DNA from 3 places in the Micromonospora sp. NPDC050200 genome. Region 3 is predicted to be linked to each of the others. Evidence: riboswitches for the same ligand, from Rfam matches in the RefSeq annotation. Region 3 holds a riboswitch; each other region holds the start of a gene.
The links. A riboswitch is a leader RNA that binds a small molecule or an ion and turns the genes downstream of it on or off. The one in region 3 is predicted to bind cyclic di-AMP.
Positions count from the first base shown of each region.

Region 1 (4,674 bases), on a different contig from region 3:
CTCCGTCCCAACCTGCTGACCCGGCGTACCGCCGGTGTCGCGTCGACGACCCTCGCGCTTCTGCTCAGCACCGCCGCGGTGGGCGTCGTCCCCGCTGCTTCCGCCTTCTCCGCTGCCCCGGCCGAGGTGTGCGCCGAGCCGGCCGACGTCCACTCGGACGCCCGGATCAAGGCCGGCGGGACCGCCAAGCACGAGCCCAACGAGCTGACCGCCCAGCAGGTCCGGGAGCGCGAGGCCGACCTCGCGTCGGCGCTGCGCGAGCGGGCGAACTTCCGCGCCGGTGCCCAGGCCGCCGCCCCGCTGGCCACGGTCACCATCCCGGTCGTCGTCCACGTCATCCAGCGGGACAGCACCCGGGCCGGCGGCAACATCCCGGACTCGATGATCACCTCGCAGATCAGCGTGCTGAACCAGGCCTACAGTGGCGCCACCGGCGGCGCGGCCACCGCCTTCGGCTTCCAGCTCACCAAGATCAACCGGGTGACCAACCCGGCGTGGTACCCGATCGTGTCGGGCTCCTCGGCCGAGCGGTCGATGAAGACGTCGCTGCGCGAGGGCGGCAAGAACACCCTGAACGTCTACCTGGGCGAGCTGAGCGACAACCTGCTCGGCTGGGCGACCTTCCCGCAGAAGAAGCTGAACAGCATGGACGGCGTGGTCGTGCTGAGCGAGTCGCTGCCCGGCGGCACCGCCACCAACTACAACCAGGGCGACACCGGCACCCACGAGGTCGGCCACTGGCTGAACCTCTACCACACCTTCCAGGGTGGCTGCGCCGGTTCGGGTGACAGCGTCGACGACACCCCGGCCGAGGCCTCGCCGGCGTTCCAGTGCCCGACCGGGCGGGACACCTGCACCGCGGCCGGCCTGGACCCGATCACCAACTTCATGGACTACACCTACGACTCGTGCATGCACCAGTTCACCGCTGGTCAGGCGAGCCGCATGCTGACCGCGTGGAACGCCTACCGCGCGGCGTAACACCCCAGCAGACGCCGGTGCCGGCTCCGTCGCAGGACGGGGCCGGCACCGGCGTCTTCGGATTCAGGCGGCGGGGCGGCGGGTGTCGAAACCGTGGCGGCCGTGGCGGGCCGGGCGCCGATCGGGTACGCCGGCGGCGTCACCTCCGCGGTGGGCCGCGCCCGGGTCGAGCCAGACCTGGACGCCGGGCCGCCACTGGCCCTCGCCGGGCTGCCCGAGCCCACCCTGGTCGTGGCGGGTCAGCATCGCCACGTCGACGCTGAACTCGAAGAGTCGCCAGTCGACCTGCGGCGCCGCCCGCCCGATGCGGGCCACCCGGGCGACCCGGGCCGGGTCGGTCACCGGTTGCGCCCGGCCGGCGACGTACGCCTCGTCGTCGCTCTCCTCCGGCGGGAACGAGTGCAGCGCGTACCGCCCGTCGCGTTCGAGGTCGCGCCGCTTGGGCGAGTCGACGACGAAGCAGAACAGTCCCTCGTCGGTGATCACGGGGCAGACCGGGTGCACCCGGGGCCCACCGTCGGCGCGGACGGTGGCCAGGTAGCCGAAGCCCGGCCCGTACTGCTGCAGGAGAAGGCGGATCCCGTCGGCGAGTCGGGGCTCGTCAGCGGCGAATTCGGACCAGGAAGCCATACGGACATCCTATCGAACACGTGTACGAATGCGCAGTCCGACACGCAGGTCACCCGGTCCGCTCGATATGGTGTGCCGATGCTGCTCTCCGACCGCGACCTGGTCTCCGAGATCAAGACGGGCACGCTCGGGCTGGAGCCCTTCGAGCCCACGCTGGTGCAGCCGTCCAGCATCGACGTGCGCCTCGACCGGCTCTTCCGGGTCTTCAACAACCACCTGTACACGCACATCGACCCGGCGATGCAGCAGGACGACCTCACCTCGATGGTGGAGGTCCCCGAGGGCGAGCCGTTCGTGCTGCACCCCGGCGAGTTCGTGCTCGCCTCCACGCTGGAGGTGATCTCGCTCGGCGACCAACTCGCCGGCCGGCTCGAAGGGAAAAGTTCCCTGGGCCGGCTCGGCCTGCTCACCCACTCGACCGCCGGCTTCATCGACCCGGGCTTCTCCGGGCACGTGACGCTGGAACTGTCGAACGTGGCGAACCTGCCGATCACGCTCTGGCCCGGCATGAAGATCGGCCAGCTCTGCATCTTCCGGCTCTCGTCCCCGGCCGAGCACCCGTACGGCTCCGCCGTCTACGGGTCGCGCTACCAGGGCCAGCGCGGGCCGACCCCGAGCCGCTCCTGGCAGCACTGGCGCACCTGGCCCACCCGCTGACCGCCGCGCCGGGCCCCCGGAACCCGAGGAGCCCGGCGCGCGCTCAGCCCGGCCGGCCGTAGCTGTGGACCGGCCCGTCGTCGACGCGCTTCATCTTGATCGGCACCCCGGCCTGGGAGGCGTGGACCACCCAGCCGCCGCCGACGTACATGCCGACGTGGTGCAGGTCGGCGTAGTAGAAGACCAGGTCGCCGGGGCGCAGGTCGGCCCGGCTGACCCGGGCGGTCACCTGGCGCTGCTGGCGGGCGTTGTGCGGGAGCGAGACACCGGCCTTGGCCCACGCCGCGAGCATCAGGCCGGAGCAGTCGTACGAGCTCGGGCCCTCGGCGCCCCAGACGTAGGGCTTGCCGATCTGGGCGCAGGCGAACTTGACCGCCGTTCCGGCGGGGCCGCCGGGGTAGCCGGCCGGGCACGGGGCCGGGCGCAGCGCGCCGCCGCCACCGTTGCCGTACACCTTGAGCCGCAGCTTCTGCAGCCGGTCGATCTCGGCGTTGATCTGCTTCTTCTTCGCGGCCAGCTGGGCCTCGGTGCGGGCGAGCTGGGCCACCATCTCGTCCAGCGGCGCCTTCTTCGCGGCGAGCTGGTCGCGCAGGTCCTTGACGGCCCGCACGTCGCGCTGCTGCCGCTCGGCGAACCGGTCGAGCAGTTCGAGCTGGTCGACCAGCTCGCTGGGGGAGCTGCTGCCGAGCAGGGCGTTGACGGCGGAGAGGTTCTCCCCCTTGTACGCCTCGGCGGCGAGGCCGCTGACCTGGTTCATCGCGAGGTCGACCTGGAGTTGCAGCGGTCCGATCCGCTTGGCCAGCGCGTCGGCCTGCCGGCGCTTGGCGGCCAGATCCTGCCGGGTGGCGTTGTGCTGCTCGATGATCGGTTCGAGGGTGTTCCAGTCCTGGTCGATCTGCCGCTCGATCTCGGCGACCGAGGGTTCGGCATGGGCCGCCGTGGCGCCACCGGTCAGGACGACGGCGGCACCGGCGAGGGCGGCGAGGGTGGTGGTAAAGCGGGACCAGCGTGGGCGCGGCGCAGCCGTCGGCCGGGTGACCTGGGTCGACCGGTACGACGGTGGCCGCGGGGCATGGTGTGCCACCGGGCTCCGTACTCCTTCTTCCGCGACCGCCTACCGGGTTAGCTGACGGGTTCGGGCGGGAAGGGAGCGCCCTACCGCAGTGGCTGCGGATTCACCCCGGCGTACCTGGGTCCCCGGTTCACCCGGAGGCGACTCGGCGGTGCCGGCCGCTGCCGCCCGGGTTGGACGGACCGTCGGCGGCCGACGAAGGACCAGAGTAGAGAGGACCGTTATCGATCCGCAACCCGCCATGCCGGGACAGGTCCGGATACGCGGAACCCCCGGTCGGGGTGACCGGGGGTTCGCGGTGGGTCGGACGGGTCAGTTCGGTCGTCGGAACCCGGCGACCGGCATGTAGTCGATGCTGGCGACCTGGACCGGCTTGCCGGTCCGGGGCGCGTGGACCATCAGACCGTTGCCGAGGTAGAGACCGACGTGGTGCAGGTCGCTGAAGAAGAACACCAGGTCCCCCGGGCGCGCCTCGGAGCGCGGGATGGACTTGCCCTCGTTCCACTGGGCGCCGGTGTGGTGGGTCAGGTAGATCCCGGCGGCCTTGTAGGCGTACTGGGTGAGGCCGGAGCAGTCGAACGAGTCCGGCCCGTCAGCGCCCCAGACGTACGGCTCACCCACCTGCTGGCAGGCCACCCGGATGGCGGTCTGCGCGGCGGAACTCACCACGCCCTTGATGGTGGGACAACCGGCCACCTTGACCACGGTCTTCGGCATCGCCGCCTGGAGCCGCTTGATCTCGGCGTTGATCTGCGACTTCTTGGCGGCCAGCTCCTTCTCCTGCTTGACCTCCGCGGCGATCAGCGTGTCGAGCTTCTGCTTCTCGGCGTCGTACTTCTGCCGGGCGTCGATGACGACCTGGAGCTCCTTGCGCTCCTGCGCGGCGAGGCGGTCCAGGATGGTCAGCTGCTCGGTCAGGGTGCCCGGCTTGGCGCTGATCAGCAGCGCGCCGATGTCCTGCGAGGGGCCCGTCATGTAGTAGCGGGAGGCGAGGTCGCCGACCCGGTTCATGGCCAGCTCGGTCTGCAGGGCCAGCGGCTGGATCTTCTTCTCCAGCTCGGCCGACTTCTTGCGGTTGACCTTCAGCTGGGCGCGGACCTTGTTGTACTGCTCGATGGTCGGTTCCAGCTGTTCCCACTGCTTGTCGATCGCCGCCTCGATCTCCTCCGGTGTGGGCGCGGCGTACGCCGGCACGGCGAGCATCCCGGCGCCGACGGCCACGGCGGCGACCAGTGTGAGCAGGCGGCGAGCGACCCGCCGCAGGCCGGCCGGGCGAGCCGGCGGACGACCCTGGGCGTGACGATGTAGGGGCATGGTTGCCACCGGCACCGACT
Region 1 is NZ_JBFALG010000038.1:33,514-38,187, forward strand. Features, by position in the region: gene AB0I41_RS23315 (zinc metalloprotease) at 1-981, shown strand, start outside; gene AB0I41_RS23320 (pyridoxamine 5'-phosphate oxidase family protein) at 1,045-1,611, opposite strand; gene dcd (dCTP deaminase) at 1,690-2,268, shown strand; gene AB0I41_RS23330 (NlpC/P60 family protein) at 2,312-3,352, opposite strand; cyclic di-AMP (ydaO/yuaA leader) riboswitch at 3,365-3,501, opposite strand; gene AB0I41_RS23335 (NlpC/P60 family protein) at 3,653-4,669, opposite strand.
Region 1: linked by a shared signal. The riboswitch ahead of AB0I41_RS23330 (NlpC/P60 family protein) and the one ahead of AB0I41_RS17980 (hypothetical protein) in region 3 are both predicted to bind cyclic di-AMP.

Region 2 (8,001 bases), on a different contig from region 3:
CTACCCTGGGGCGGTTGGAGCGACCGGGACCGGTCGCTCGTCGGACAGAACGAGACCAGGAAGAACTCGGGGAAGGGCGGCCCGGTCGTCCGGATCCGCGAATTTGCTCATCCCGAGGGGTGGCGACCGAGGCCGTCGGAGGAATACGCTCGGTCGCGGCCCGCGTACTGATGAGGCGCCCGTGGACGGGCGAGTGGAGGTGCTCGCGTGAGCCTGTCGATCGTGAAATCGGTTCTGGCTGGTGGTGTCATCGAGATCGCTCCGCGGGGGGAGATCGACGTCGACACCGCGTACGAGGTGCGTGAGGCGATCGCCGAGGTGCTCGCGAAGGGCCGTCCGGCCCGGGTCGAGCTGAACATGCGACTCGTCACCTTCATCGACTCGGTCGGCATCAGCGCGATGGTCGCCGGGTTCCAGACGGCCGAGGTGAGCGGCGTCAAGCTGGTGGTCACCGAGCCCAGCCGGTTCGTCCACCGGCAGCTCTGGGTCACCGGCCTGCTCGGCCTCTTCGGCGCTCCGGAGCCCTACTTCGCCGGCGCCGCGGCCCCCGAGGTCCTTCCCGGCGCCTGACCGCACCCCGGTCCGCCTCGGCTGCCTGATCATCACCGCGCCGCCGCCGGGGCATCGGCGCGAAGACCATCACGTGCCCGCTCCTCCGTCGTACCCGTCCATGCCCCGCCTCCCGTGGCCGTCGCCGGCGGATTCCCCGCCCGGACACCGTCCTGCCGCCTGGCGTTGCCAGCCCGGCCCTGGTACGGGACGATCGGGCGACCGACGAGGCGTGGGAGGGTGGAGTGGTCCGGCGGGAGTCGTTCAGCTACACGGTGCAGGCGCGCTGCTCGCGGGCGGACGCGGTGGCGCTGCTGAGCGATCTGGCCCGCCAGGGGGAGCTGCATCCGCTGATCGTCCGGGTGCGCCGGCTGCCGACCCGTCCGGGCGCGCGGGCCAGCTACGCGATCACCGACCGGCTGGAGCTGGGGCCGCTGCACTTCCCGGTCACCTACCAGGCCGACGTCCTGGTGGTCTCCGACGACGAGATCGTCACGGTGGCCCGGCAGCAGCCCGGCACGACGGTGCGCAACCACACCCGGCTCCGGGAGGAGGGCGACGTGCTCCGGATCGACGTGGAGATCACCCTCTCCGCCCCGGCACCGTTGTTCGGGTACGCGTTCCGCCAGGCCCGCGCCGCGCACCTGGGCCTGGCCAGCCGGCTCGGCGCGGTGCTGGACCGGGAGGCCGAGGGCGGTCCGGTCCCGAACTGAGGCGCTGGCCCCCGCTCAGCGGCGACCGGCGGCCGTGGCCGCCGCCGGCCGGCGGCGCGACGGGACGGCCCGGCGGGTCCGGCCCCATGGCTTCCACGTCGAGATCACCGTCATGGTGACCAGCAGGCCGGTGGAGACCGCCGGGGCGACCACCACGTCGATCCGCTGGTGTGCGGTGGCGTCCGGTCCGGCGGCGGCGCGCAGGTTCGGCGTCAGCGCGAACAGCACCAGGCCCGTCATCACCGTGGTGAGCCCCAGCTTGACCACCACCCAGCGCCAGCGCAGCAGCCCCCACGGGGTCAGCAGCGCGCTGGTCACCCCGACCAGCCACACCAGCACGCTCAGCGGCGCGAAGAGCCAGGTGGCCACCAGTGCCGCCGCCGGGTAGACCACCCCCGGGTCGGCCCCGCGCAGCCCGGCGACGCCGAGGGTGAGCAGCACGAGGTCCGCGCCGAGCCAGCCCAGCGCGGTCACCAGGTGCAGGGTGAGCAGGCTCTTGCGGGCGTCGGGGGAGAGTCGGGTCATGCCTTGATGCTCGTCCGGGCGCCGCGGCCTGTCGTGGGCCGACCGGCGACATTCGGCGTACGTCGGGGCGCGTACGGCGCGGGGCCCGTCCGCGCCGGACGGGCCCCGTCGGGGTCGGTCAGTAGACCGACAGGTGCACGTGGTTGGTGTGGTCGCTGGACGGGTCTCCGCCCGCCCCGCTGTACGACTTCCACCCGCTGCTGGGCAGCCAGATCTGCCGGTACCAGATCACGTAGAGCACGCCGAGCCGGTCGGCGTTGCGGATGAAGTACGCGGCCAGGTTGTTGCCGTACGTCTTGTCGCCGCCGGTGGCGTCGCCGCCGAAGCCGTCCTTCTGGGCCGCGAAGTCGCAGGCCCGCCCCTTGGGATGCTCACCCGACCCGCTGGGCCGGTAGCAGGAGACGTACCGGGTGAAGCCGGCGGCCTTGGCCTGCTGGAGTGCGTTGAGCATGCGCGGGGTGATGCAGCCGTTGGCCGGGGTCGGGTCGTTGACGCTGCACGACTCCGGCGGCCAGGAACCGTCGGAGTTGCGCGGCGCCGGCCGGGCGGTGGCGGTGGAGGTGCCCCGGTTGGAGCCGGCGGTGGCGGTGGTGGCGGGCTTGTCGGCGGCGGCCACCGCGAGCGCCCGCTCGGCCTGCTGCTTGCGCTTGGCCATCACCGCGACCTGCTTGCGCTCCTCGACGATCTCCTTGTCGAGCGCGGCCCGGGTGCGGGTGGCCTCGTCGCGGGTCCGGATGAGGCCGCGCAGCTCCCGGTCCTCGTTGGCGGCGACGGTCTCCAGCGCCGCCGCCCGGTCCAGGAAGCCCTCCGGGCTGGAGCTGTTCAGCAGCGCCGACACCGGCCCCAGCCGGCCGGTCCGGTAGGCCACGCCGGCGATCTCGCCGACCTTGCCGTGCTGGACGGTCAGCTCCGACTCGATCGTCCTGAGCTGCTCGGTGAGCTCCCGCTGCCGTTTGGTGGAGCGTTCCAGCGCGGCCCTGGCGTCGATCCAGCCCTTGCTGGCCGCGTCGAGCTGGGCGCGCAGGGCGGGGCTGCCGCCCTCGTCGTCGCCGGGTGCGGCGGCGAGCCGGGTGGCGGGGGGAGCGGCGGCCACCGGGACCGGCGCGGACGACACGCCGAGGGCGAGCGTCGCGACGACCGTGGCCGCCAGCCGGGCGGTGGTACGTCGTACGTGCATGCACATGTCCTTCCGTCAGCCGCCGACCGGGTTAGCTGACGGGTTCGGGACGGAAGATCCCTACCGCTGACGCGGATGCACCCCACGAACATGGTTCCCCGGCTCGCCCGGGCGGGCGATTAGGCGGCGGTCACCGCCGGCACCGGTGGGTGCCGCCTGGCGGAGGCCGGGACCGAGCCTACCGGTACGGGTGTGACACCCGCCCGTTTCGTGACTGAGGGTACTGGAGGTAATCGTGGTGTAGGTGACATAACGGGATAACAGGTGCCCGATTTTGTCACCACTCCACCTGGCCGCACGCGCCGGGGGCGGCGCCCGGCTCGATCTGGAGGGTGGCGTGCTCGATGTGGAAGTCCTCGTGCAGGGCGCTCCGGGCCGCGGCGAGCACCGTGCCGACCTCGGCGCCCGGGGCCATGGTGAGGTGGGCGGAGGCGACCTCCATGCCGGAGGTGAGCGTCCAGACGTGCAGGTCGTGGACCTCGGCGACGCCGGGGACGGCGGTCAGCCGGTCGTGCACGGCGGTCACCTGGAGGTGCTCCGGGGCGGCCTGGACCAGGATGCGGACCGCCGCCCGGCCGAGCCGCCAGGTGCGGGGGAGGATGAACAGGCCGATCGCCACCGCCACCGCCGGGTCGGCCCACCACCAGCCGGTGCCGGCGATGAGCAGCGCGGCGCCGATCACGCCGAGCGAGCCGAGCAGGTCGCCGAGCACCTCCAGGTACGCCCCGCGCAGGTTGATGCTCTCCTGCGCGCCCTCGCGGAGCAGGGCGAACGCGACGAGGTTGGCCAGCAGGCCGAGCACCGCCACCGCCAGCATCGGGCCGGTACGCACCTCCGGCGGGTTGCCGAACCGGCGTACCGCCTCGATCAGCACGTAGATCGCCACCCCGCTGAGCAGGACGGCGTTGGCGAGCGCGGCCAGCACCTCCAGCCGGTAGAGCCCGAAGGTGCGCTGGGGGTCCCCGTCGCGGCGGGTGGTGGCGGTGATGGCGGCCAGGGCCATGCCGATGCCGAGCACGTCGGTGAACATGTGCCCGGCGTCGGAGAGCAGGGCCAGTGAGCCGGTGCCGAACGCGGTGACCGCCTCGATCACCATCAGCGCGGCGAGCAGCGCGAAGGCCGCCCAGAGCCGCCCCCGGTGGCGGTGCGCCGCGTTCGCGACCGACCCGTGGTGCTCATGCCCTGCGCCCACGCCCACACCTTCCGTCGCCACCGCCGACCAGACCTAACCTATGCTCACATCGCTATGTATGCAACTAACCCGGCAATCGGCCCCCGATGCGCCGCACTTTCAGAGAAAGAGTGGTCTCCGCGGGCGGAATGGCCACTCTTTCTCGGAAAGTGCGCGGATTCCGGGCGGGGTGGGAGGGCGGGGTGGGAGGGCGGGGCGGGGGCGGTCAGGGGGTTGGGTCGATGGTGGTGAGGCGCTGGGTGGCCCGGGAGAGGGCGACGTAGAGGGTGCGTACCCCCGAGCCGGGGTCGGCCCGGATCTCGGCCGGGCAGACCAGCACGACGCCGTCGTACTCCATGCCCTTGGCCTGGAGGCTGGTCACCACCTGGAGCCGGGAACCGCCCCGCCCGCCCAGCCAGCCGGCCACCTCGTCGCGGCGCGGCACCGGCGTGATCACGCCGACCGTGCCCTCCACCTCGCCGAGCAGCGCGTCGACGGCCTCGACGGTCGCCGACGCCAGCCGGTCCGCGCCGACGGTCAGCGCGACCGGCTCCACGCCGGTGGAGCGGACCGCCGTCGGCAGCTCCAGGTCGGGGTAGAGCCGGCGGATCTCCGCCGCCGCCACCGCGAAGATCTCCGCCGAGTTGCGGTAGTTCGTGGTGAGCGCGAACCGGTGCCGCCGGCGCCGGCCCAGCGCCTGGTCCCGAGCCCGGTCCAGCTCCTGCGGGTCGCCGGTCCAGGCGGTCTGCGCCGGGTCGCCCACCACCGTCCAGGAGGCGAGCCGGCCGCGCCGGCCGATCATCCGCCACTGCATCGGCGACACGTCCTGCGCCTCGTCCACCACCACGTGCGCGTAGTCGCGGTAGTCCTCCGGGCGTTCCCGGGCCGCCGCCCGGGACGCGCGCTGCCGGTCGGCGAACGTGCTCAGCTCGCGTACGCCGCCGGCCAGCTGGAACGGGTCGCGCTTCGCCCGGGCCGGCCGCACCGGCTTGCCCAGCAGCGCGTCCAGCTCGTCGAGCAGGGCGATGTCGGCCACCGTCAGCCCCTGCGCGTCCAGCGTCCGGTACGCCTCGGACAGCAGCGCGGTCTCCGCCCGGGACAGGATTCCGCCGGCGTACCGGCGCAGCCGCTCCGGCCGGGCCAGCCAGCCCAGCACGTGCCGCGGGTGCAGCCGGGGCCACCACGCCTTGAGGAACTCGCGGAACTCCGGCCGGTCGATGATCTCGTCCTCGACGGCGCGCTGCTCCGGCAGGCGGGGGATCGCCAGCCGGCGGGCCTGCCCGAACAGCGCCGCGAGGACCGCGTCGAAGGCGACCCGCCGCACCTCGTTGCGGCGGCCGCCCCGGGACAGCGCCCGGTCCCGGATGCCGTCCAGCTCGCGGCGCTCCAGCCGGAGCAGCTCGCCACGGTAGAGCAGGCGCAGCTCGTCCGGGCCGCCCGGCACCGCGTCGCGTACCGCGCGCTCCAGCAGCCGCCGCATCCGCAGCGAGCCCTTCACCGCCGCCACCTCCGGCGGGTCGGTCCGGGTCGCCGACATGCCCGGGAAGAGCGAGCCCAGCGAGTGCAGGGTGGCGGTCTCCTCGCCGAGCGAGGGCAGCACCGAGGCGATGTACTCCACGAAGACCGAGGACGGGCCGACCACCAGGATGCCGCCGCCGGCGTACCGGCTGCGGTCGGAATAGAGCAGGTACGCCGCCCGGTGCAGGGCGACGGCCGTCTTGCCGGTGCCCGGGCCGCCCGAGACGATGGTGACCCCGGAGCCGGGGGAGCGGATCGCCTCGTCCTGCTCCCGCTGGATGGTGGCCACGATGTCGCGCATCCCCCGACCGGTCGCCCTGGACAGGGTCGCCAGCAGGGCACCGTCACCGACCACCGCCAGGTCGGCCGGCGCCGACTCCGGATCGAGCAGGTCGTCCTCGATCCGGGTGACCTTCTCGGCCGAGGACTGGATGGTGCGCCGCCGCACCACGCCCAGCGGCTCGGCCGGGGTCGCCTGGTAGAACGCGGCGGCGGCCGGGGCCCGCCAGTCCACCACCAGCGTCTCGGCGTTCTCGCCGCGCACGCCGAGCCGGCCCACGTGCAGCACCTGGCCGGTACGCAGGTCGAGTCGGCCGAAGACCAGCCCCTCGTGCTCGGCGTCCAGCACGTGCCGCCGCTGCGCGGCGTGGAAGACCATCGCGTCCCGCTCGACCAGCGCGCCGAAGTTGCCCACCCGGGCCAGCCGGTAGCCCTCCTTCTCGGCCTGCGCGGCCGAGCGGCGCAGTTCGGCCAGGCGGGCGTACACCCGGTCGAGATGCCGCTGCTCGGCGGCGATCTCCTGCTCCAGGGTGGTCTGGTCGGTCAACGTGAGGGCTCCTGTGCGACGGCGGCGGCCGGGCGCGGGCGTACGCCAGGCGGAATGAGGGTACGGGCAGCCTCCCACCTCGCGGCGGGGCCATGCCGCGCCCCGCGACCTGGGACACCCTCCACGGGCCGCTCAGCCGGCCGGCGTCGGCTCCGTCGAGCCGGCCAGCACCCGGCGCAGCACCCCGGCCAGCGCGGCGTTCACCTCGTCCGGCCGTTCCATCATCAGCATGTGCCCGGCGCCCGGGCAGACGGTCAGCTCGGTCACCGGCAGCGCGGCGGCGATCGACTCCGCGCAGGGCGGCGGGGTGAGCCGGTCCCGGTCGCCGACCAGCGCCGCCGCCGGCAGGTGGGCCAGTTCGGCCAGGGTCTCCAGCCGGTGCTGGGCGCCGATCGAGGCGCGGAACCCGCCGATCGAGCGCAGCGAGGCGCGGGCCACCGCCGAGGTGACCAGGCGGATGTCGGACGGGTCGCAGCGGTCGCCGAAGAGCATCCAGCGGATGCTGGGCCGCAGCGCGCGCAGCAGCGCCCGCGGCGGGCGCCAGGACCCGCACCGGGCCAGCACCCCGGCGCCGGTGGTCTCGGCGATCCGGATCAGCCGGGCGATGCGCGGCGACAGGCCGTACACGGTGTGCGTGTGCCCCTCGGCGGTGGTCGAGACGAAGACCAGCCCGGCGGTACGGGCGGCGAAGTGCTCCGGGTGGCGGTGGGCGTACTCCATCACGGTCATCCCGCCCATGGAATGCCCGACCAGCACCACCCGGCCGGTCGGGGCCACCGCGTCCACCACCGCGGCGAGGTCGTCGCCGAGCTGGGCCAGGGTCGCGGTGCGCAGCGCCATGCAGCTGGACCGGCCGTGCCCGCGGGCGTCGTAGGTCACCACCCGGACCCGCGCGCCGAAGCGTGCCGTCAGGTCGGCGAGCTGCCGGTGCCAGGCCCGCCCGTCCAGCGTCCAGCTGTGCAGCAGGATCGCGGTGACCTCGGCGTCCGGCGGCCCGGTCACCTCGACGTGCAGGCGCACGTCGTCGGGCAGCCGTACCTGCTGGTGCTCCGGCATCGCCGCCTCCCCGGGCCGCCCGGTCCCCACGCACCGGGTCAACCCGGCGGTGACACCGGCTACCCGTCATGAGACCACGCCAACCGTGGTGGTGAGAAGATTCGAAACCCGCCCCCGCGAGGTCGCATCCGTGACCAGGCTGGGGCCATGACCGGTTCGAGCGCGGGAGCGGCGCGGACGCCCCGGTCCGCGCTGGCCGAGCTGCTCGCCGGCAACCGCCGCTTCGTCAGCGGCCAGCCGGTGCACGGCCACGACGTCACCGCCGCCGCGGCCGTCGCCTCCGGCGACCAGCAGCCGTACGCGGTGCTGCTCGGCTGCATCGACTCACGGGTCCCGCTGGAGGCGATCTTCGACCAGACCTTCGGGTCGATCTGCGTGATCCGCACCGGCGCACACGTGCTGGACCGGGCGGTCTGCGGCTCCATCGAATATGTGGTGGGCCAGCTCGGGGTGCCGCTGGTGATGG
Region 2 is NZ_JBFALG010000014.1:28,656-36,656, forward strand. Features, by position in the region: gene AB0I41_RS12135 (STAS domain-containing protein) at 208-570, shown strand; gene AB0I41_RS12140 (SRPBCC family protein) at 795-1,262, shown strand; gene AB0I41_RS12145 (hypothetical protein) at 1,278-1,787, opposite strand; gene AB0I41_RS12150 (hypothetical protein) at 1,906-2,964, opposite strand; cyclic di-AMP (ydaO/yuaA leader) riboswitch at 2,969-3,100, opposite strand; gene AB0I41_RS12155 (cation diffusion facilitator family transporter) at 3,242-4,156, opposite strand; gene AB0I41_RS12160 (AAA family ATPase) at 4,362-6,479, opposite strand; gene AB0I41_RS12165 (alpha/beta hydrolase) at 6,612-7,535, opposite strand; gene AB0I41_RS12170 (carbonic anhydrase) at 7,683-8,001, shown strand, end outside.
Region 2: linked by a shared signal. The riboswitch ahead of AB0I41_RS12150 (hypothetical protein) and the one ahead of AB0I41_RS17980 (hypothetical protein) in region 3 are both predicted to bind cyclic di-AMP.

Region 3 (8,001 bases):
CTTTCGCCGGGTGTGACCGTGGGGAGTGAGGCCGCCTCCGTCGCCGGCCGGTGTGACCAGGTCGACCACGCGAGGGACCCGAGGTGAGGCAATGACCCTGACCGATCCGATGCAGGCGCTCGTCGAACTGCACGCCGGCAACCGGCGCTTCGTCACGGGCGCGCAGCGCCACCCCAACCAGGACTCCCGCCACCGGGCGGCGGTCGCCGACGGGCAGCACCCGTTCGCGGTGATCGTGGGCTGCTCCGACTCCCGCCTCGCTGCCGAGATCATCTTCGACCGCGGCCTGGGTGACCTCTTCGTGGTCCGGACCGCCGGGCACACCGCCGGCCCGGAGGTGCTGGGCAGCGTCGAGTACGCGGTGAGCGTGCTGGGCACCCCGCTGGTGGTGGTGCTCGGCCACGACTCCTGCGGGGCCGTGCAGGCCGCCCGGGACGCCGCGCGTACCGGCACGTCGCCCGTCGGCCACCTGCGGGCGGTGGTGGACGCGGTGGCGCCCAGCCTGCGGCGGGCCGCCGAGCAGGGCGTCGACGACATCGACGAGATCGTGGACATCCACATCGCGCACACCGTGGAGGCGCTGCTCGGCAACTCCGCCGTCCTGGCCGGTGCGGTCGCCGCCGGGCGGTGCGCGGTGGTCGGCATGTCGTACCGGCTCACCGCCGGCGAGGTGCGGACGGTGGCCGCCGGCGGGTCCGCTGCCGCACCGGCCCAGGCCGACCGCGCGGCCGCCGTCGCCGGCTGAACCACCCGACGCGACGAGGGCCGCCCCCACCGGGGACGGCCCTCGTTCGGTACGCGTCGTGCGCTACAACATCGACATGTGCACGTGGTCGGTGTGGTTCGACGGTCCGCTGTACGACCTCCACCCGGTCGCCGGGAACCAGATCTGCCGGTTCCAGATGACGTAGTAGATGCCGAGCCGGTCGGCGTTGCGGATCAGGAACGCGGCGAGGTTGTTGCCGTACATCCGGGTGTCGTTGTTGTACCACGGGGCGAAGCCGCTTCTCTGCAACGACCAGTCGCAGGCCTTGCCCTTCGGATGCTCCCACGGCCCGCCCGACCGGTAGCAGCCCGCGAACCGGCTGAAGCCGGCCCGCCGGACCTCCTTGTACGCGTGCAGGGTGCGCGGCGTGATGAGGCCCGAGGTGGTCGGGTCGTTCTCGGTGCGCGACTCGGAGCGCCAGCCGCCGTCCGCCGTCCGGCCGGGGCCGATCCGGGCGACCGGCGACGTCGCGTCGACCAGGCCGCCGGTGAAGCCCCGGCCGCCCACCAGCGCGAGCGCCTTCTCCGCCTCGCGGCTCTCCCGGGCCATGTCGTTGGCGAGCTTCTGCTGCTCGCGCACCTCGGCGTCGAGCGCCAGCTTGGCCTGCTCCGCGCGGTTCTTGGCGGCGGTGACCTCGGCCAGCTTCTTCGCGTTCACCATGTTCAGTTCGTCGAGCGCGGCGGCGCGCCTGACGAACGAGTCCGGCGCGTCGCTCTCCAGCAGCATCGCCAGCGCGCCGATCCGGCCGGTCCGGTACGACTGCGCGGCGATCTGGGAGACCTGCGGCCGCAACGCCTCCAGCTGGTCCTGCGCGCGGCGCACCTCCAGCCCGAGCTGCTGCTGCCGCTTCTTGGACTTCCCCAGCTGCGTCTTGGCCTTCGAGTACTCGCGGTTGCGCAGCTCGATGACGTCGGTGAGCAGCTTGGGCTCGTCGTCCTCCTCGTGCCCCGAGGGGGTGGGGGTCGAGGGAGCGGCGATCGCGGCTGTCGGCCCGGCGAGGATGGCCAGGGCGGCGAACACGGCCACCACCGGTGTCAACCAGCGGCGCAGGGGTGCCGTCACAGTGTTCCCTTCCGTCGACCGCCGACCGGGTTAGCTGACGGGTTCGGGACGGAAGTGGCCCCTACCGCTCGCGCGGATTCACCCCATGTACCTGGTTCCCCGGCTCGCCGTACGGCGATTGGGCGGCGGCACCGCAGGCGCCGCAGCGCGCCTTCGGCGGTGGCCGGCAGCGAGGTTACCTGACAGCCGTGCCGGGGATCTACGTCCAGAACCCGACTAATCGCGTTATTTCGTCGTGGCGTTGCGTGACGAGTGACGCGTTCGTCAGGTTCCGCGTCGTCGTCGGTCACGCAGCGGAGTTTCACCATGCGGCGTCCGTGCTCCTTTCCGGGTCGGGCCACCGTGCGGGGCCCGGGGTGGACGGTCCGCCGTGACCCGGCGCGCTCAGCGCCTCGAGCGCCGCGTCCCGCTCGACGGAGGGGCGGGGCGTGGGCGCCGGACCGGAACCCCGCGCCGGGTCGGCCGTCGGGCCACGGCCGGCGGTGGCCACCAGCGCGGCCAGCCCGGTGGTCAGCGGCACTGCGGCGACCAGGCCGAGCGTCGCCACCGCGCTGCGGACGATCTCCTGGGCCAGGAACTCGCTGGTGAGGATCTGGCTCACCGGCCGGCTGTCGGCGGTGAGCAGGAGCAGCAGCGGCAGCGACGCGCCCGCGTACGCGAGCACGATGGTGTTGACCGTGGAGGCGATGTGCGCCCGGCCGACCCGGGTGGCGGCCCGGTAGAGCTGCGTCCGGGACAGCCCGGGGTTGGCGTGCGCCAGCTCGGTGACCGTGGCGGCCTGGGTGACGGTGACGTCGTCGAGCACGCCGAGCGAGCCGATGATGATGCCGGCCAGCAGCAGCCCGTGCAGGTCGACGTCGCGCTGGTACATCGACAGCGTGGTGGCCTCCTCGCTGCCGTACCCGGTCAGGTGGGTGGCGGCGGTGGCCAGCGTGCCGAGCAGCCCGGTCAGCACCAGGCTGCCCAGCGTGCCGAGGACCGCCACCGAGGTCTGCGCGGTGATCCCGTGGGTCAGGTACAGCACCACGAACATGATCAACGCCGAGCCGGTGACGGCGATCAGCAGCGGTGAGCCGCCCGCGGCGATCCCGGGCACCACGAAGGCCAGCAGGATGGCGAAGCTGGCGCCCAGCCCGGCCAGCGCGGCCAGCCCGCGCAGCCGGCCGAACGCCACGATCGCCGCCGCGAAGAGCGCCACCAGCAGCAGCAGGGGCTTGCCCCGCTGGTGCTCGGCGATCTGGTAGCTGCTGGCCGTGGTGTCGGCCGGGTCGGAGAGCTGGACCAGCACCACCTCGTCGCCGACCGCCACACTGGGCGCGCCCGGGCCGGCCGGCACCGGGGTCTCCACCTGGCTGCCGCTGTCCGGGCCCTGCTCGACCCGGACCGTCACCGTCCCGCACGGACCCTCGGCCGCCCCGGGCGACCCCTCGGGGGCCTCCGGCGTCGGCGGGCACGGTTCGGTCACCACCCGGGTCACCGTGCCGTGGTGGCGCGGCGGCTCGGTGCCGCCGTCGGCCTGCCCGGAGTCGCGCGGCCAGAGCACCAGCGCGGCGATCACCGTGACGACGAACAGCGGGACCACCGCCGCGACGAGGATCCGCCGCACCCCCGGTGGGGCGGGCGGAGCGGGGCGGGTGTGGTCGGCGCCCATTGCGAGTCTCCCAACGATCCAGAGCGGGGTACGTGTCAGCCGGCCGGTCGGTTCACCGGCGGGACGTGCGCACCGGGACGCGTACCCCCGGTCCCGCCGCCGGGTGCCGGCACGGTGACGGACGGCGAACGGGCGGCGCGATCGCCCGCGTGGCGACACGCCCGGGCGGGCGCGCACGGCAGCGGACCCCGGCGCGGTACGCGGGGCAGCGGTGGCTGCGGGCGGAGTGTCATGGTCGGCAAATGGTAGCCAGGGTCGGTGCGGGTCCGCCCGGTTCGTACCACCGGCAGCGCGTCCGCCGGGCATCTTTGGGGCATGGACCAGCACGCCGGCCACGCTCGGCACCCGGGGCCCGACCGGCCTCCCGGCCACGACGAACACGCCGGCCGAGGCGAACACGCCGGTCACGACAAGCACGCCGGCCACGACCCGGAGATGTTCCGCCGCCGGTTCTGGGTCTGCCTGGCGCTGACGCTGCCCGTGGTCGCCACCAGCCACCTGGTGATGGACTGGTTCGGCTACTCCCTGGAGTTCCCCGGGCGGTCCCTGGTCGGGCCGGTGCTCGGCTCGGTGGTCTTCTGGTGGGGTGGCTGGCCGTTCCTGGTCGGCGCCGTCCGCGAGGTGCGCGACCGGGCCCCGGGGATGATGCTGCTCATCGGGATGGCGATCACCGTCGCGTACGCCGCCTCGCTCGCCACCAGCCTCGGCGCCTTCGACCTGGACTTCTGGTGGGAGTTGGCCGCCCTGGTCACCATCATGCTGCTCGGGCACTGGCAGGAGATGAAGGCGATCGGCCAGGCGCGGGGCGCGCTCGCGGCGCTGGCCGCGCTGCTCCCGGACGACGCCGAGCGGGTCGGGCCGCAGGGCGGTACCGAGCGGGTGCCGGTGAGCCACCTGCGGGTGGGAGACGTGGTGCTGGTCCGCCCCGGTGGCCGGGTGCCGGCCGACGGGCGCGTCGTCGACGGTGCCGCCGAGCTGGACGAGTCGATGGTCACCGGCGAGTCCCGACCGGTGCCCCGGGCCGTCGGGGACCGGGTGGTCGCCGGCACCGTGGCCACCGACTCGGCGATCCGGGTACGCGTCGACGCGGTCGGCGACCAGACCACCCTGGCCGGCATCCAGCGTCTCGTGACGCAGGCGCAGCAGTCCGGCGGGCGGGCGCAGGTGCTGGCGGACCGCTTCGCCGCCTGGCTCTTCTACGTCGCCACCCTGACCGCCGTGCTGACCGCCCTGGTGTGGACCGCGTTGGGTGAGCGGAACGAGGCGGTGGTGCGCACCGTGACGGTCCTGGTGATCGCCTGCCCGCACGCGCTCGGCCTGGCCATCCCGCTGGTGATCGCACTCTCCACCGGGCTGGCCGCCCGCTCCGGCGTGCTGGTCCGCGACCGGCTGGCGCTGGAACGGATGCGCACCGTGGACGTGGTGCTCTTCGACAAGACCGGCACCCTCACCAAGGGTGAGCACGCGCTGGTCGGGGTCGCCGCCGCGCCGGGCCGCGACGAGGACGAGGTGCTGCGGCTCGCCGCCGGAGTCGAGGCGGACAGCGAGCACCCGCTGGCCCGGGCGATCGTCGCGGCCGCCGCCGGGCGCGGAGGCCCGGCCCCGGCCGCCGGGTTCCGCTCGCTGCCGGGGCGCGGGGTCCGGGCCGACATCGACGGTACGTCGTACGCGGTGGGGGGCCCCGCGCTCCTGCGCGAGCAGGGGCTGGAGCTGCCCGCGGCGCTGGAGCCGGCGGCCCGGCGCTGGGCGGAGCGCGGCGCGGTGGTGCTGCACCTGGTCCGCCTGCCGGACACCGTCCTCGGCCTGCTCGCCCTCGCCGACGAGGTACGCCCGGAGGCGCGGGAGGCGATTGCGGAGCTGCGCGCCGAGGGAGTCCGGACCATCGCGATGGTCACCGGGGACGCCCGGACGGTGGCCGAGGCGGTCGCCGCGGACCTCGGCTTCCGGCCCGGCGTCGACGAGGTCTTCGCCGAGGTGCTGCCCGCCGACAAGGACCAGCAGGTGGCCGAGCTGCAACGCCGGGGGCTCCGGGTGGCGATGGTCGGTGACGGGGTCAACGACGCGCCGGCGCTGGCCCGGGCCGATGTGGGGATCGCGATCGGGGCGGGCACCGACGTGGCGATCGAGTCGGCCGGGGTGGTGCTCGCCTCGTCCGACCCGCGGGGGGTCGCCGGGGTGGTCCGGCTCTCCCGCGCGGCGTACCGGAAGATGCGGCAGAACCTCGCCTGGGCGGCCGGCTACAACGTGGTGGCGCTGCCGCTGGCGGCGGGGGTGCTGGCCGGGGCGGGCGTGGCGCTCAGCCCGGCGCTCGCCGCGGTGCTGATGTCCGCCTCGACGATCGTGGTGGCGCTCAACGCCCAACTGCTGCGCCGGGTACGCCTTTGATCGTGGGAGGCGGTCGGTTAGCGTGGTCTGATGCGGACGGCGACGGGGTCGACTGCCGGGTGGTGGGCCCGGCTGCTGCTGCTCGCCTGCACCCTGCTCGGGCTGGCCGCCATGCACACCATCGGTCACGGCACGCACTCCGCCGCGTCCCACCCGGATGACCACGCCGCCGCCATGTCGCCGCGGGCGCTGGTCACCTCCACCCTCCCCGAGGCGGTCAAGGTCGCCCATGCCGCCCTGCCCGAGGTGGTCCCGGTCGCCCACGCCGCCGCGCCGGTGGCGCTTCCCGCCGACCAGCCGGGGGGTGCCCCGAGCGGCTGGAGTGTCTGCCTGGCGGTGCTCGGCGCCGTCACGGTCGCGCTGCTGCTGGTGGCGCTGCTGCTCGGCCGGGCCCGGCCCGCCGTCGTGCTCCGCCACCCGTCCGGGTCGTCGCGTGGGCCGCGCGCCCCGCCACCCCGCCCGGCCGGGCTCCGCCTCGCCACGGTGTCGGTGCTGCGCAGATAGGACGCCCCGACGCGGCCATGCCGCGTCCGGAGTCCGCTGCGTACGTCATCCACACCGAAAGGTCTCGATCATGTCCACTCGTACCATCGCGCGCCGCGCCGCCCTGGCCGGCGTGACCCTCACCGTCGCTCTCGCCCTGGCCGCCTGCGGCGGCGCCGATCACCCGGCCGGTTCCGGCCACGACCGGCCGGGCGCGGGCGCCAGCGGCGGCCCCTCGGCGGGCCCGTCCGCCGCGTTCGGCGACGCCGACGTGATGTTCGCCCAGATGATGATCCCGCACCACCAGCAGGCGGTGCGGATGTCGGAGCTGGCCGACAGCCGGGCCCGGGACCCGGAGGTCAAGCGCCTCGCCGCGCAGATCAAGGCCGCCCAGGCGCCGGAGATCGCCACCATGACCGGCTGGCTCACCGCCTGGGGCCGGCCCGTCCCGTCCGGCAGCCCGGCCGGCGGTCACCTGGACCACGGCATGCCCGGCATGATGTCCGACGCCGACATGGGGAAGCTGGCGGACGCCTCCGGCCAGGAGTTCGACCGGCAGTTCCTCACCTTGATGATCGCCCATCACGAGGGCGCGATCACCATGGCGCAGGAGGAGCTTGCCGGCGGCGTGAACGCGGACGCCAGGGCCATGGCGCAGCAGATCGTCTCCACCCAGCAGGGCGAGATCGACACCATGAAGACGATCCTCGCCCGGCTCTGAGCGGTCACGACCGGGGCGCCCGGAGCCATTACGGCTCCGGACGCCCCGGCCCCGTCGGCGTGACCGCGCCGGTCAGCCCCCGGTCCGCAGCGCCGACCGCCGCCGCTGGTACTCCTCGTCGTCGATCTCGCCGCGCGCGTAGCGCTCGTCGAGGATCGCCCGCGCCGAGGAGCAGGCGGCGGCCGTCGACGGCGGCGTCTGCGCCAGCCGGTAGATCAGGTAGCCCAGGGCCACCAGGCCGGCCAGCACCAGCACCGGCCAGATCCACATCAGGCCCGCCATCGGGCCGTAACCCATCATGGCCGCCCTCCGTCCGTGACTCGGGCGGCCGGTCCGGTGCCGGCGGCACCGGACCCGGTCGCCACCTCCGACGCTAGTCGCGCCGACGGCGGGTGTCCGGGGGCGGTGGGCCCGCAGTGGCCGGGCCGAAGGTCCCGGGACGCGGTCGGTCAGCCCCGCTTCATCAGGCGGCCGACGGCGGCCATCATCTCGGCGGCCATCTCGTCGGCGCGGCCCTCGGCGGCCCCCTCGTGCATGCAGTGCCGGGCGTGACCGTCCAGCAGGCCGAGGGCGACCTTGTCCAGGGCGGCCTGGATCGCCGAGATCTGGGTCAGCACGTCGATGCAGTACCGGTCGTCGTCGACCATCTTCTCCACGCCGCGGACCTGGCCCTCGACGCGGCGCAGCCGCGCGAGCAGCTGGTCCTTGCTGGCGGTGTAGCCCCGGGTCGGGGTGCTCGGTGTGGTCATGACGACAAGGATAGCGTACCCCTGGGGGGTATGCTACGGTCCTTGGGCGAGCTACCCCTGGGGGGTATAGCATCGACTGCGAGAGGAGAGCCGCCATGGTCACCACCACGTACCAGGTGCAGGGCATGACCTGCGGGCACTGCGTCAACTCGGTCAGCGCCGAGGTGAGCGCGATCGAAGGCGT
Region 3 is NZ_JBFALG010000024.1:75,637-83,637, reverse strand. Features, by position in the region: gene AB0I41_RS17985 (carbonic anhydrase) at 92-745, shown strand; gene AB0I41_RS17980 (hypothetical protein) at 809-1,828, opposite strand; cyclic di-AMP (ydaO/yuaA leader) riboswitch at 1,833-1,963, opposite strand; gene AB0I41_RS17975 (YibE/F family protein) at 2,130-3,479, opposite strand; gene AB0I41_RS17970 (heavy metal translocating P-type ATPase) at 3,915-5,864, shown strand; gene AB0I41_RS17965 (hypothetical protein) at 5,895-6,368, shown strand; gene AB0I41_RS17960 (DUF305 domain-containing protein) at 6,439-7,068, shown strand; gene AB0I41_RS17955 (SHOCT domain-containing protein) at 7,141-7,368, opposite strand; gene AB0I41_RS17950 (metal-sensitive transcriptional regulator) at 7,518-7,817, opposite strand; gene AB0I41_RS17945 (cation transporter) at 7,913-8,001, shown strand, end outside.